Regions from separate parts of the Rhodopseudomonas sp. NSM genome, predicted to be linked through region 2. Evidence: predicted binding sites of a transcription regulator. Region 2 holds the regulator's gene; each other region holds the start of a gene.
What was found. Region 2 encodes PhoB, which activates phosphate uptake and scavenging genes when phosphate is short. Its sites were predicted from a motif close to TGTCATNNANCTGTCAT; they were not measured.

Region 1 (3,206 bases), on a different contig from region 2:
ACGCCGGGCGGATCGCCTGCGCGATCGAGGGCACGCGATTCCCGCCGCAGATGCCGGCCGACGGCGAACAATGCGGGGAAGATGCGGCGCTGCTGCGCGCCGCCGATCTGATCGGCCAGCTCGGAGACCCGGCCTATATCCGCAAGGCCAATGCGCTGTACTACGAGTTCGAGGAAGCCGGCCTGAACCGCCAGCTTGGCTACGGCTCGCCGGCCGACCTGATCAATCTGTATCCGCAGTTCTACTGGAACAGCGTCGCGCCGCACGTCCAGACCGCGATCCGCTACCTCAACGCCACCGCCGGCGGCCAGCAATGGATCGCCAGCCTCTACAGCAACGTGTTCCGCGCCGAACGCGACATCCGGCTGTCGGGCCCGCAGAAATAGCGCCGCGCCCCGTCATTCCGGGGCGCCAGCGAAGCTCGCGAACCCGGAATCTGACGGCGGTCCGCGCGGCCGGACGATGAACAGCGCGGGATTCCGGGTTCGCGCTGCGCGCGCCCCGGAATGACGGGCGAGAGCGGCTCATGCGCGCGCCGGGTGCCCATGCATGCCCTGCATTCCGCCGCGGCTCTTTGCCGGGCTGCGTTTTTCGGGCATGGCTGCGCCTCACTCGAACAGATCGCTCCGCTTGATCTCTTTCTTCCGCACGGCCTTCGGCTGGCTCGCCAACCAGCCTCACCTGCTGCTCAGCCTGACCTCGCTGTTCTGGGCGGGCAACATCGTGCTGGCGCGCGCCGTCGCCGGGCACGTGCCGCCGGTGACGTTGTCGTGCGTGCGCTGGGTCGGCGCGATGCTGCTGCTGCTGCCGTTCGCCTGGCCGCATCTGCGGCGCGACTGGCGCAGGCTGCGGGCGCATTGGGTCCTGATGATCGTGCTGTCGGCGACCGGCTTTGCGATCAACAACGCACTGGCCTATTGGGGCCTGCAATTCACCCAGGCGCTGAACGCGCTGCTGATGCAATCGTCGGGGCCGCTGTTCGTGGCGCTGTGGTCGCTGCTGCTGTTCGGGGTGCGGCTGACCTGGATGCAGACGATCGGCATCGCGCTGTCGCTGCTCGGCGTGCTCACCATCATCCTGCGCGGCGACCTGCTGGCTTTGGCCGGGATCGACCTCAACCGCGGCGACCTGATGGTCGCGGGCGCGCTGTGCGCCTTCGGGCTGTATTCGGCGATGATGCCGAAGCGGCCGGTGACGCATCCGCTGTCGCTGCTCGTGGTCACCACCGGCGGCGGCGCGCTGTTGCTGCTGCCGTTCGCGCTGGCCGAGTATGCCGCCGGCGTCCGACCGAGCGCCGACTGGCTCACCGCGTCGGCGCTGGCCTATGTGGTGATCTTCCCGTCGGCGCTGGCCTATCTGTGCTTCAACCGCGGCGTCGCGCTGATCGGGCCGAACCGCTCCGCGCCGTTCCTGCATCTGATGCCGGTGTTCGGCTCGGTGATGGCGATCGTGCTGCTCGGCGAGAAGCCGGAACTGTTTCACCTCGCGGGCTACGCGATGGTGGTCGCCGGCGTGTTCATCGCCGCGCGGCGATGACGGCGTAACATCACACTTTGCGAGCAACGGCCCGCTCGCCGGCGGTTCGCCGCATCGACCGTCACCGCGGTTTCATCGAACCGTCAGCGGCCTGTGATCCGGACCCGCCACAAGTCCGGCTCAAACACAGGAGGCTCGCCATGCGAAAACTGATGCTTGGTTCCGTCACGATTCTGGCGCTGGCGTCGTCCGCCGCGCTGGCGCAATCAGAAGGCGAGTTCACGGCCACGCTGGCGGGTCACGCCGTGCTGCCCGCGGAATCGTTCATCGACGCGCCGGCGGATGCGCCCGCCGATCTGAAAAACGCCGGCAAGTACACCACCGGCAAGCGGGTCGACGCCGTCGGCACCGTGATGGGCAAATCCAAGGAGCGCCCGACCGGCGTGTCGCTGCCGTTCAAGGGCCAGCCGCTGCAGGGCCATTCCGGCATCAAGACCATGCCCGATGGCAGCTTCTGGGTGCTGACCGACAACGGCTCCGGCTCGCGCTACAATTCCGCCGACTCGATGCTGTATCTGAACCGCCACAAGATCGACTGGACCAGCGGCAAGATCGAGCGGCAGGAGACCGTGTTCCTGCACGATCCCGACAAGAAGATCCCGTTCCGGATTCTCCACGAGAGCACCGACAAGCGCTATCTGACCGGCGCCGATTTCGACACCGAGGGCTTTCAGGTCATCGGCGACCATTTCTGGATCGGCGAGGAGTTCGGCCCCTACATCATCAAGGCCGATATGACCGGCAAGGTGCTGGCGGTGTTCGAGACCATGGCGGACGGCAAGCCGGTGCGCTCGCCGGACCATTGGGCGGTGCAGTCGCCGGGCGCGATCGTCGGCGGTTACACCAATGTCAACCTGCGCCGCACCAAGGGCTTTGAAGGCTTCGCGGCGTCGAAGGACGGCAAGTATCTGTATCCGCTGTTCGAAGGCGCGCTGTTCGATCCCGCCAAGAAGGACATCGAGAAGGTCGACGGCAAGGAAGCCGCGCGAATTCTCGAATTCGACGTCGCCGCCGAAAAATTCACCGGCCGGTTCTGGTACTACGTGTTCGAGCAGAACGGCCACGCCATCGGCGACTTCAACATGATCGACGCCACCCACGGCCTGATCATCGAGCGCGACGACGGCGAAGGCACGCCCGACAAGGCCTGCGCCGCCGGCACCCGCGGCACCGACTGCTTCCCGGACCTGCCGAAATTCAAGCGGATCGTGAAGATCGAGCTGACCGACGCCAACGCCGGCATGCCGGTGCGCAAGGTCGGCTATATCGAGCTGCTGAAGATCCGCGATCCGGACAAGAAGGCGAAGAAGCCCCTGACCGACGGCGCGCTGGCGTTCCCGTTCTTCACCATCGAGAACGTCGACAAGGTCGACGACCGCCACATCATCGTCGGCAACGACAACAACCTGCCGTTCTCGTCGAGCCGCGATCCCAACAAGGCCGACGACAACGAATTCGTGCTGCTGGAAGTCGCCGATTTTCTGAAGGCGAAGTAAGTCGCCAACGACGTCGGGCGAGGGGTTGCGACTCCTGGGACGCAACCCCTCCCCCGCCTTTCGCCGGACAGGTCCGACGAAAGGCCCCCTCTCTTGCGAGAAGAGAGCTTCACTGCCGCGTGGCGCCCGCGGCGTTCGGATCTGCGACGCTCAGATCTGCGGCGACATCCATCG
Region 2 (3,206 bases):
CTAAGGGATTCTGACGGCAGGACAATTGACGACCTCGCAGCCGCGGCTCGGCGCTGGACCAGTACCGCGCGGCAGGAAGGGATTGAGACGATGACGGCATTGACCTGGACCGACGAGCGCGTCGAGCAATTGAAGAAACTCTGGGAAGGCGGACTGTCGGCGAGTCAAATTGCCGCGGAGCTCGGCAATGTGACGCGCAACGCCGTGATCGGCAAGGTTCACCGCCTCGGCCTGTCGGGCCGGGCCAAGAGCCCGTCCTCGGCGGCGCCGCGGCCGCGCAAGGCGCGCCCCGCCCAGCACATGATGCGGGTGACGCGGCCGGTGGCGCGCGGCAATACCGCGCTGGCGCATGTGTTCGAAGTCGAGGCCGAGCCCGATCCGGTCGCCTTCGACAATGTGGTGCCGATGAACCAACGGCTGTCGCTGCTGGAGCTCAACGAGGCCACCTGCCACTGGCCGGTCGGCGATCCGTCGAGCCCGGAGTTTTTCTTCTGCGGCGGCAAGTCGCTGCCCGGCCTGCCCTATTGCTCGCATCATTCGCGGATCGCCTACCAGCCGGTCGGCGACCGCCGCCGCCAGCAGTCGAAGCCGACGCGGTAATCGCTCCTCTGCGCGGAGCATTGCCGCCGCCGCGCAGCGCCGTCCTCGCCGGGCTCGCCGCTCCCGACGGTCTTCGCCCGGCTCGACCGGGAGACCCAGTAACCCCGAGCGTCAGCACTTATCACCACCACTCTGCAATACTGGATCCTCCGCTTTCGCGGAGGATGACGATCGTCGGGACAGTTGCAGACGAAGCCGTCAGCGGCGCTTAGTAGCCGCAGGGTGGGCGAAGTCGCGGAGCGACGTTCCCCCGCGGATCACCTGACGAGCTGATGGTGGGCACGCTGCGCTTTGCCCACCCTACAGGTTGCTAACAGCTCGCCGCGCGTAGCCGCAGCGCCCGAGGTACAACAGCCCGTCATCGCCCGGCTCGACCGGGCGACCCAGTATCGCAGGGCGGCTGTGATGGAGTTGCCAGCGCCGCAGGGCGCGTCGTTATCACTCAGCAGCGCCTGGGAATACTGGATCCTCCGCCTTCGCGGAGGATGACAGCTGAGATGTGCGGCCGAGCCGGCGCAGGATCAGCCGAGCCGTAGGGTGGGCAAACTACTCCACCTTGGCGAAGCGGTCGTCGAGCGCGTAGCCGGCGCCGCGCACGGTGCGGATCGGGTCCTGCTCGCGGCCGGGATTGAGCAGCTTGCGCAGGCGCCCGATATGGACGTCGACGGTGCGCTCGTCGATGTAGATGTCGCGGCCCCAGACGCCGTCGAGCAGCTGCTCGCGGCTGAACACCCGGCCGGGATGTTCGAGGAAGAATTCGAGCAGGCGATATTCGGTCGGGCCGAGATCGATCGGCCGGCCCGAGCGCGCGACGCGGCGCTTGTCGCGGTCGAGCTCGAGGTCGCCATAGGTCAGCACGGTGGCGAGCCGCTCCGGCGCGGCGCGGCGCAACAGGCCCTTGACCCGCGCCAGCAGCTCCGGCACCGAGAACGGCTTGACGATGTAGTCGTCGGCGCCGGTGGCGAGGCCGCGGACGCGCTCGCTCTCCTCGCCGCGCGCGGTCAGCATGATGATCGGCAACTGCTTGGTGTCGGTCCGCGCCCGCAGCCGGCGGCACAGCTCGATGCCGGACAGGCCGGGCAGCATCCAGTCCAGCACCACCAGATCCGGCAGCCGCTCCTTCATGCGCGTATCGGCGTCGTCGCCACGGGCGACGGTTTCGACGTCGTAACCGTCGGATTCGAGATTGTACCGCAGCAGCGTGGTCAGCGCTTCCTCGTCTTCGACCACCAGAATGCGCGCACCCATGTATCGTCCTCGTCTTCAGTCGAGCGGATCCGGGGCGCGATCTGCGCCCCGCTGATACGCGTCAGTTGCCCGGCGTCGCGTTGGCGAAGGTGGTCACGTCGCCCTTCGGTCGCTTGTCCAGAATCTGCTGGCCCTCGACCATGTAGAACACGGTCTCGGCGATGTTGGTGGCATGATCGCCGATCCGCTCGATGTTCTTGGCGCAGAACATCAGGTGAATGCAGAACGAGATGTTGCGCGGATCTTCCATCATGTAGGTCAGGAGTTCGCGGAACAGCGAGGTGCAGATCGCGTCGACTTCCTCGTCGCCGTTCCACACCACCATCGCCGCCGGCAGGTCGTGCGCGGTGTAGGCGTCGAGCACCGCCTTGACCTGCGACTGCACCAGATCGGTCATGTGTTCGAGGCCGCGGATCAGCTTCAGCGGATGGAAATCGCTGTCGATCGCGTTGACCCGCTTGCCGATGTTCTTCGACAAATCGCCGATCCGCTCGAGATCGGTGGCGACGCGCATCGCGCCGACGATCTCGCGCAGGTCGACCGCCATCGGCTGCCGCCGCGCGATCGTCAGCACGGCGTGCTCCTCGATGACGCGCTGCATCTGGTCGATCTCGGCATCGGCGGTGACGACGCGGGCGCCGAGCGCGACGTCGCGCCGGACCAGTGCATCGACCGAATCGACGATCTGGCGTTCGGCCAGCCCGCCCATCTCCGCGACCATCCGCGTCAGTTCCTGCAGGTCGCCGTCGAACGCCTTGGTGGTGTGTTCGAAGCCCATGTCCATTCTCCTCGCGCGTGGCGCGTCAGCCGAACCGGCCGGTGATGTAGTCCTGGGTGCGCCGGTCGTTCGGCGAGGTGAAGATCTTGTTGGTCGGACCGAACTCGATCAGTTCGCCGAGATACATGAAGGCGGTCGATTCCGAGACGCGCGCCGCCTGCTGCATGTTGTGGGTGACGATGGCGATGGTGTAGTCTTCCTTCAATTCGTCGATCAGTTCCTCGATCTTCGCGGTCGAGATCGGGTCGAGCGCCGAGCACGGCTCGTCGAACAGGATGACTTCCGGCCGCACCGCGATGGTGCGGGCGATGCACAGACGCTGCTGCTGGCCGCCGGACAGGCTGAGCCCCGAGGCGCTGAGCTTGTCCTTGACCTCGTTCCACAGCGCGCCGCCGCGCAGCGCCTTCTCGACCCGGCCGTCCATCTCCGACTTCGAGATCTTCTCGTACAGCCGGATGCCGAAGGCGATGTTCTCGTAGATCGTCATCGGAAACGGCGTCGGCTTCTGGAACACCATGCCGACCCGCGCCCGCAGCAGATTGAGGTCGAGCTTCGCATCGAGGACGTTGTGGCCATCGAG
Region 3 (3,206 bases), on a different contig from region 2:
GATGTGCGCGCGGGGCGAGATGGCTGGAGGTCGAGGCCTGGTCGCCGAAGGCGAAGGGCTTGCCCTTGACGTCCGCAAGCGTCTTGACCGGACCATCGGCAGACGCGATCAGGATGGAATTGTAGTTCGGCTTGCCCTTTTCCACGCCGACCGCGAACGGCTCGATCTCCGGCGCCTTGGATTTGGCGAGCACGTAGGAGAACGGCCCGAAATACGCGACCTCGATCCGACCGAAACGCATCGCCTCGATCATCGACGAATAGTCCGTCGTTACAATGATCTCGACCGGCTTGCCGAGGGTCTGCTCGAGATACGCCTTCAGCGGCTGCGCATTCTGGATCAGGGTCGCGGCGTTCTCATCGGGGAGCAGCGCAACGCGCAGCTTTTCGGGGTTGGTCTTGTCGGCCAGCACCGGCGTCGACAGGGCGGACAAGCCGAGGGCGGTGCTGACAAGCAGGAACTGACGGCGATTCATGATGTTCTCCCGTTTGGATGGGTTATTCGGCGGCAAGCGCGAAGGAGCTGTTCGTCGAGGAATTCGAGGCGCCGTAGATGGCGTCGAGCTTGATGTCGCTCAAGGCGGAGGGCGCGCCATCGAACACGACCCGCCCCTGAACCAGCGCACAGATTCGATCCGCGAACTGCCGGGCCAGCTCCACCTGATGCAGGCTGACCACGGTCGTGATGCCGTCCTCGCGGCAAATCCGGTGAAGATCGGATAGCACCTGAAACGCCGTGGCGGGGTCGAGACTGGCGACAGGCTCGTCGGCGAGAATGATATCCGGATTCTGCGCCATGGCGCGGGCGATACCGACTCGCTGCTGCTGGCCGCCGGAAATCTGGTCGGCGCGCTCCAGCGCCCGCGCCGCCAAGCCGACGCGATCCAGTGCCTCGAGTGCGACCATCCGGTCCGCCTTCGGCAACGGCAGCAGGGACCGCAGCGACGAATGATGCGCCAATCGGCCCATCAGCACATTCTTCAGAATACTCAGGCGCCCGATGAGGTGATGCTGCTGGAACACCATGGCGGTGCGACGCCGATGCGAGCGCAGCGCCGCAGCGCTGGCGAAAATGGATTTGCCGTCACTGCCGAGGACATCGCCCGAGCGGGGACGGACAAGCCCGTTCAGCGCCCTGAGCAACGTCGACTTGCCAGCACCCGAACTGCCCAACAACACGACGAAGCTGCCGCGCTCGAACGATAGCGTGGTCGGCTCGAGCGCGACCACGCCGTTGGCATAGGTGACGCAGATTTCGCGACTGGACAGCATGGAGCCTCACCGATCCGACACCGCGCGCTGTTCGATAAAACCGAACATTCATGCGCTTCGTTCGGCATCTTCATACGGGGGCTTTGCTACAAGGAAATGACATCGCGACCGTCGCATCGATCGAAAGTCTTGTTACGACTCGTCTTGCCGCGGAATCGCGTCGTCGACCCGCACGCCCGAGGGAATGCAGCCGTATCCATCGAGCTCATCGTGCCGCCGGCAAGATCACTTACAACCTGGGCGACTCACTGGCTTCGCTTCCGATATCGCGTAAGGCATCTAGCCTGCAGCCAACTGTAGCGTTCGGCGCGACGCATTCACTCTCGATCAGCAGCGACGACTTCCATCGTCACGCGCCGTACAATCCTCATTCAAATGGTTCGACGTCGCTCAAGTTCGTCCGTCGAGGTCCGGGGAAGACTTGGCTTCGGCAAGAGCAGCGCTGATCCGTGGGACCAGTTCGCGCGCCGTGCGCCCTGCCCCGATCAGCGTCGCGGAGGCGGCACCCGTCCAGTTTCCATAGCCCGCCAGCCAAAGCCGGGGCTCCTTGACAGACCGCTGATCAACGACCTCGATGCGTCCATCGGATTCGACGACGCCAAGCGAGCGCAGGTGATCGGTCGCAGGTCGAAAGCCCGTGCACCACAGCACGGCGTCGTGCCGACTCTCACTTCCATCCCGCCAAACCACGCCGCTCTCCGTGAAGCGCTCGAACGGTCGGACCGCATTGAGAACGCCCCGATCTCTCGCCGCTTTCACAGGAGGCACCATGACGATGTCGCCCAGCGTGGTGTTGGCAGCCGGGTCGAAGTCTCCCGGCACCCTTGCGCTCGCGCGCTCGAACAAAACGCGGCCGTCGACATCATCGGGCAGAAAAACCGGATCCTTGCGGGTGACCCAGACCGTCTCGGCCCCCTCGCTGACCTCCGCGAGAATTTGCGCACCGGAGTTGCCGCCGCCCACGATCAGCACTCGCTTACCCACAAACGGATCGGGGTTTTGGTAGTCCGCCGAGTGCAGCTGAACGCCGCGAAAGCGGTCGCGGTCGGCATAGGCTGGAATGTAAGGTGCGCGCCAGGTGCCAGTGGCACTGACGACTGCACGCGCCGTGATGCTGCGTCGATCCTCGAACTCGAGACGCAGCAGTTCGCCATCGCGTTCCACGGATCGGACATCGCAGGGCCGCTCGATCGGAAGCCGATAGCGTTCCTCGTAGCGCGTCAGATAGTCGATCACTTCATCGCGTGTCGGGAATCCTGCAGTCCGGCTCGATGGCATCGGCCAGCCGGGAAGCGAACTGTAGCCTGCAGGTGAGAACAGGCGCAGGGACTCCCAAGTGTGAAGCCAGGCGCCGCCGGGACGGTCATCGGCATTCAGCACGACGAAATCGATCTCGGCGCGGCGGAGATAATAGGCCACGGCAAGACCCGCCTGCCCGCCTCCGATCACGACGACATCATGATCGGCGCGGCTCATCGGGAACGCGTCTGCGGAGCGATTGCGATCGCCGAAAGGTCGTTTGCCGGGTCCAAGGCTTTTCCGCTCGCCTTGCGTTCCGAGTAGCGGTCGACGAGACGCGTCGCGTGGGGGCGAGTGAGGATCGTGAAGCGGACCAACTCCTCCATCAGGTCGACGATGCGATCGTAGTAGCCCGAGGGCTTCATTCTCCCGGCATCGTCGAACTCCTGATAGGCCATGGCGACGCTCGACTGATTGGGGATCGTGATCATCCGCATCCATCGGCCCAGCAGCCGAAGCGTGTTCACTGCATTGAAGCTCTGCGAGCCGCCCGACACCTGCATCACGGCGAGCGTGCGCCCCTGGGTCGGGCGCATCCCGCCCATGTTGAGCGGCAGGTTGTCGATCTGCGCCTTCATCAAACCCGTGACCGTGCCGTGCCGCTCGGGGCTGCACCAGACCATTCCCTCGGACCAC
Region 4 (3,206 bases), on a different contig from region 2:
GGTATGGCTGCCGCCGCGCACGACATTCGGCGCGCCGAACACGATGAAGTCGCCGGCCGCGGCGGCATCCCGCGCGGTCTCCTCGGTGGTCGGGAATTCGGCGATGCGGACGCCGAGCGAGCGGAAGCCCCGACGCATCGCCGGCGTGTCGTCGTCATGCGACAGCATCGGCAGCCCGGCGTCGCGCGCGCAGGCGGCGAGCCGCGCGATGGCGTCCGGCACCTCGGCGGTCCGCGACGCGACGCGTTCGACCAGCCGGTCGAACTCCTCGCCGGACAGGCCGGTGCGTTCCACCATGCGGGCGCGCCGATGCGGACGCGACAGATCCGCGAGCGTCGAATCCATGTGATCGTTGAACGCGAACAGATCGACGCGGCCGTCGCCGATCCATTGGGCGATCTCCTCGACGGCATCGAGATTGAAAGCCTCGTGGCGCAGGTGGATACGCGTATCGACGGCGAGCCGCGGCCGGGTGACGTCGATCGCGTCGAGCATCCGCCGAGCATTGGCGGCGCTGCGCAGCCCCGGCTCCCACGACCATGTCACGGCGTGGAACATCGTGGTGATGCCGTTGGCAACCGCCTGCCGATCGCTGTCCGCCAGCGCGACGTCGATCGGGAAATCGACGCCCGGCCGCGGCATCATCTGCCGCTCGAACGCGTCGCCGTGCAAATCGACGATGCCGGGCAGCACCAGCAACCCGCGCGCGTCGATCCGGATCGCGGGATGACGCGAACTCGAACCCGCAGCCGCGATCACCCCGCCCGAACTCTCGAGCGAGGCTTCCGACAGCTCGTCGCCGAGCAGCGTGCGGCCGCCTTCGATCAGGATGTCGGTCATGCCGTCACGTCCTTGCTGCGCGATCCCCGCCGCATTTTCGCGGCGGCTTCGTATTTGTCGAGGAATTCCTCCACCGCCAACTGGCGAAAATCCGGCAGTGCCAGGCGCAGCGCCTCATGCCCCCAATCCCACCACGCCAGCTCGGCCAACCGCTCGGCGACGACTTCCGGAAACCGCCGCCGGATCGGCCGCGCCGGATTGCCGGCGACGATCGTATAGGCCGGCACGTCGCGGGTGACGATCGCGCCGGCGGCGACCACCGCGCCGGTGCCGATGTTGCGGCCAGGCAGCACGATCGCGCCATGGCCGATCCAGACGTCGTGGCCGATATGGACATGGTGGGCGCGGCGCCAGGCGAAGAACTCCGCATCGTCGCTCTCGCCCTCGAAATACGCGCTGGCGCGATAGGTGAAATGCGCCTGCGTCGCGCGATGCATCGGATGATTGCCGGGATTGATCCGGGTCATCGCCGCGATCGAGCAGAATTTGCCGATGCTCGAATAGGTGATCTGCGAGTCGTTGACGACGTAGGAGTAATCGTCCATCGCCACCTCGTTCAGGATCGTGCGCGCTCCGACCTCGCAATAGGCGCCGAGCTTCACCTCGTGAAGCCGGGCCGAGGGATCCACCGTCGGTTCGACAGAGAGCATTTTTGCGACCATTGAATCCCCGCATCCGGTTTGTCGAGGCTGAGGTTCTTCGGCGGACTTGGTGACGACGTCGTGACGTCGGGATGACACGCACATGCTGTGCATAACGGCAGAGCCGCGCCGTTGTCACACGCCTGCAAAATAGCAGCGCTACCGATATGCTCAACAAGCTCCAGGAGCAGCGCATGCTGGTAGTTGAAGGTCTCACCTGCCGGTTCGGCAACCATGCCGCCGTGGACAACGCTTCCTTCGCCATCGAGCGCGGCAGCTTCATCGGCGTGATCGGCCGATCCGGCGCCGGCAAATCGACCTTGTTGCGGATGCTGAACAGGCTTGCGGAGCCTTCCGAAGGCCGCATTCTGTTCGAGGGCGTCGACGTCACCGCGCTGCAGGGCCGTGAACTCCGCCAGTGGCGGGCGCGGTCCGCCATGATCTTTCAGCAGTTCAATCTCGTCGGCCGGCTCGACGTGTTGACCAACGTGCTGATGGGACGGCTGGCGCATATGCCCGCCTGGCGGTCGCTGGCGCAGGCCTGGCCGGAGAAGGATCGCGCGCTGGCGATGTCGGCGCTGGATCAGTTCGACATGGCGCCTTTCGCAGCGCAGCGCGCCGACCAATTGTCCGGCGGCCAGCAGCAACGGGTCGCGATCGCGCGGGCGCTGGTGCAGCAGCCGGACATCGTGCTGTCCGACGAGCCGATCGCGTCGCTCGATCCCCGCAACACCAAGATCGTGATGGATGCGCTGCTGCGCATCAACAAGCACTTCGGCATCACCGTGATCTGCAATCTGCACTCGCTCGATCTGGCGCGGGTCTACTGCGATCGGCTGATCGGGATGGCGGCCGGACGCGTGGTGTTCGATGGCGCGCCGGCCGAACTCACCGACCGGGTCGCGCGGGAGCTGTACGATCTCGAAGCCAACGACGTCATGGGTGCAGACCATCACGCGCCGGTCGTTCCCACCTTGCCCGCCCTGCCCGCTTACGCCCAGGCCGTCGCCACCGGATGAACCGGCGGCAAGAGCCGCCCCCGATCGCGCATCACCTCACCCTCGTTCGAAGCATCGTTCGAGGCTTGCCGTTCATGTCCACCCGAAAAGGCCCGTCACACCATGATCAAGTTCAGCACCGTTCTCGCAGGCGCCCTCGCGCTGGCTTTGACCGCCTCGGCCGCTCCGGCCCAGGATTGGAAGTCGAAATATCCGGAACTGGTGTTCGGCAAGGTGCCGGACGAGAACGCCTCTGGCACCACCACCCGCTGGACGCCGCTGACGGAGTATCTGTCGAAGAAGCTCGGCACCAAGGTGACGCTGCGGATCGCCAACGACTATGCCGCCGTGATCGAAGGCCAGCGCTCCGGGAACATCCAGATCGCGATGTACGGTCCGGCATCCTATGCCCGCGCCTATCTGATCGGCGCCAAGGTCGAACCTTTCGCCATCGAAGTGAACAATGACGGCAGCAAAGGGTACTACTCGGTCCTCTACGTGAAGACGGAGTCGCCCTACAAGAGCATTCAGGACCTGAAGGGCAAGAACCTTTGCCTGGTCGATCCGAATTCGACCTCGGGCAACAACGTCCCCCGCTTCGAGATGAACAAGCTGTCGATCGATCCGGACAAGTTCTTCGGCAAGGTGATCTACGCCGGCAGCCACGAGAACGCCGTGATCGGCGTCGCGCAGGGCACCTGCGACGCCGCATTCAACTGGTGGAACA

Region 1: the regulator PhoB is predicted to act here: its motif matches at 1,607-1,623, upstream of ACTZWT_RS12015 (esterase-like activity of phytase family protein).
Region 3: the regulator PhoB is predicted to act here: its motif matches at 1,357-1,373, upstream of phnC (phosphonate ABC transporter ATP-binding protein).
Region 4: the regulator PhoB is predicted to act here: its motif matches at 1,563-1,579, upstream of phnC (phosphonate ABC transporter ATP-binding protein).

What each region holds. Positions count from the first base shown of each region.
Region 1 covers NZ_JBQTCH010000004.1:9,629-12,834, forward strand. Annotated here, with positions in the region: gene ACTZWT_RS12005 (metal-dependent phosphohydrolase) at 1-386, shown strand, start outside; gene ACTZWT_RS12010 (DMT family transporter) at 598-1,536, shown strand; gene ACTZWT_RS12015 (esterase-like activity of phytase family protein) at 1,677-3,032, shown strand; gene ACTZWT_RS12020 (hypothetical protein) at 3,183-3,206, opposite strand, start outside.
Region 2 covers NZ_JBQTCH010000011.1:7,810-11,015, forward strand. Annotated here, with positions in the region: gene ACTZWT_RS22600 (GcrA family cell cycle regulator) at 91-600, shown strand; gene phoB (phosphate regulon transcriptional regulator PhoB) at 1,147-1,848, opposite strand; gene phoU (phosphate signaling complex protein PhoU) at 1,910-2,626, opposite strand; gene pstB (phosphate ABC transporter ATP-binding protein PstB) at 2,652-3,206, opposite strand, start outside.
Region 3 covers NZ_JBQTCH010000002.1:622,663-625,868, forward strand. Annotated here, with positions in the region: gene phnD (phosphate/phosphite/phosphonate ABC transporter substrate-binding protein) at 1-475, opposite strand, end outside; gene phnC (phosphonate ABC transporter ATP-binding protein) at 498-1,271, opposite strand; gene ACTZWT_RS07250 (ArsO family NAD(P)H-dependent flavin-containing monooxygenase) at 1,662-2,747, opposite strand; gene arsH (arsenical resistance protein ArsH) at 2,744-3,206, opposite strand, start outside.
Region 4 covers NZ_JBQTCH010000001.1:766,678-769,883, forward strand. Annotated here, with positions in the region: gene ACTZWT_RS03450 (alpha-D-ribose 1-methylphosphonate 5-triphosphate diphosphatase) at 1-840, opposite strand, end outside; gene ACTZWT_RS03455 (transferase hexapeptide repeat family protein) at 837-1,502, opposite strand; gene phnC (phosphonate ABC transporter ATP-binding protein) at 1,676-2,500, shown strand; gene phnD (phosphonate ABC transporter substrate-binding protein) at 2,603-3,206, shown strand, end outside.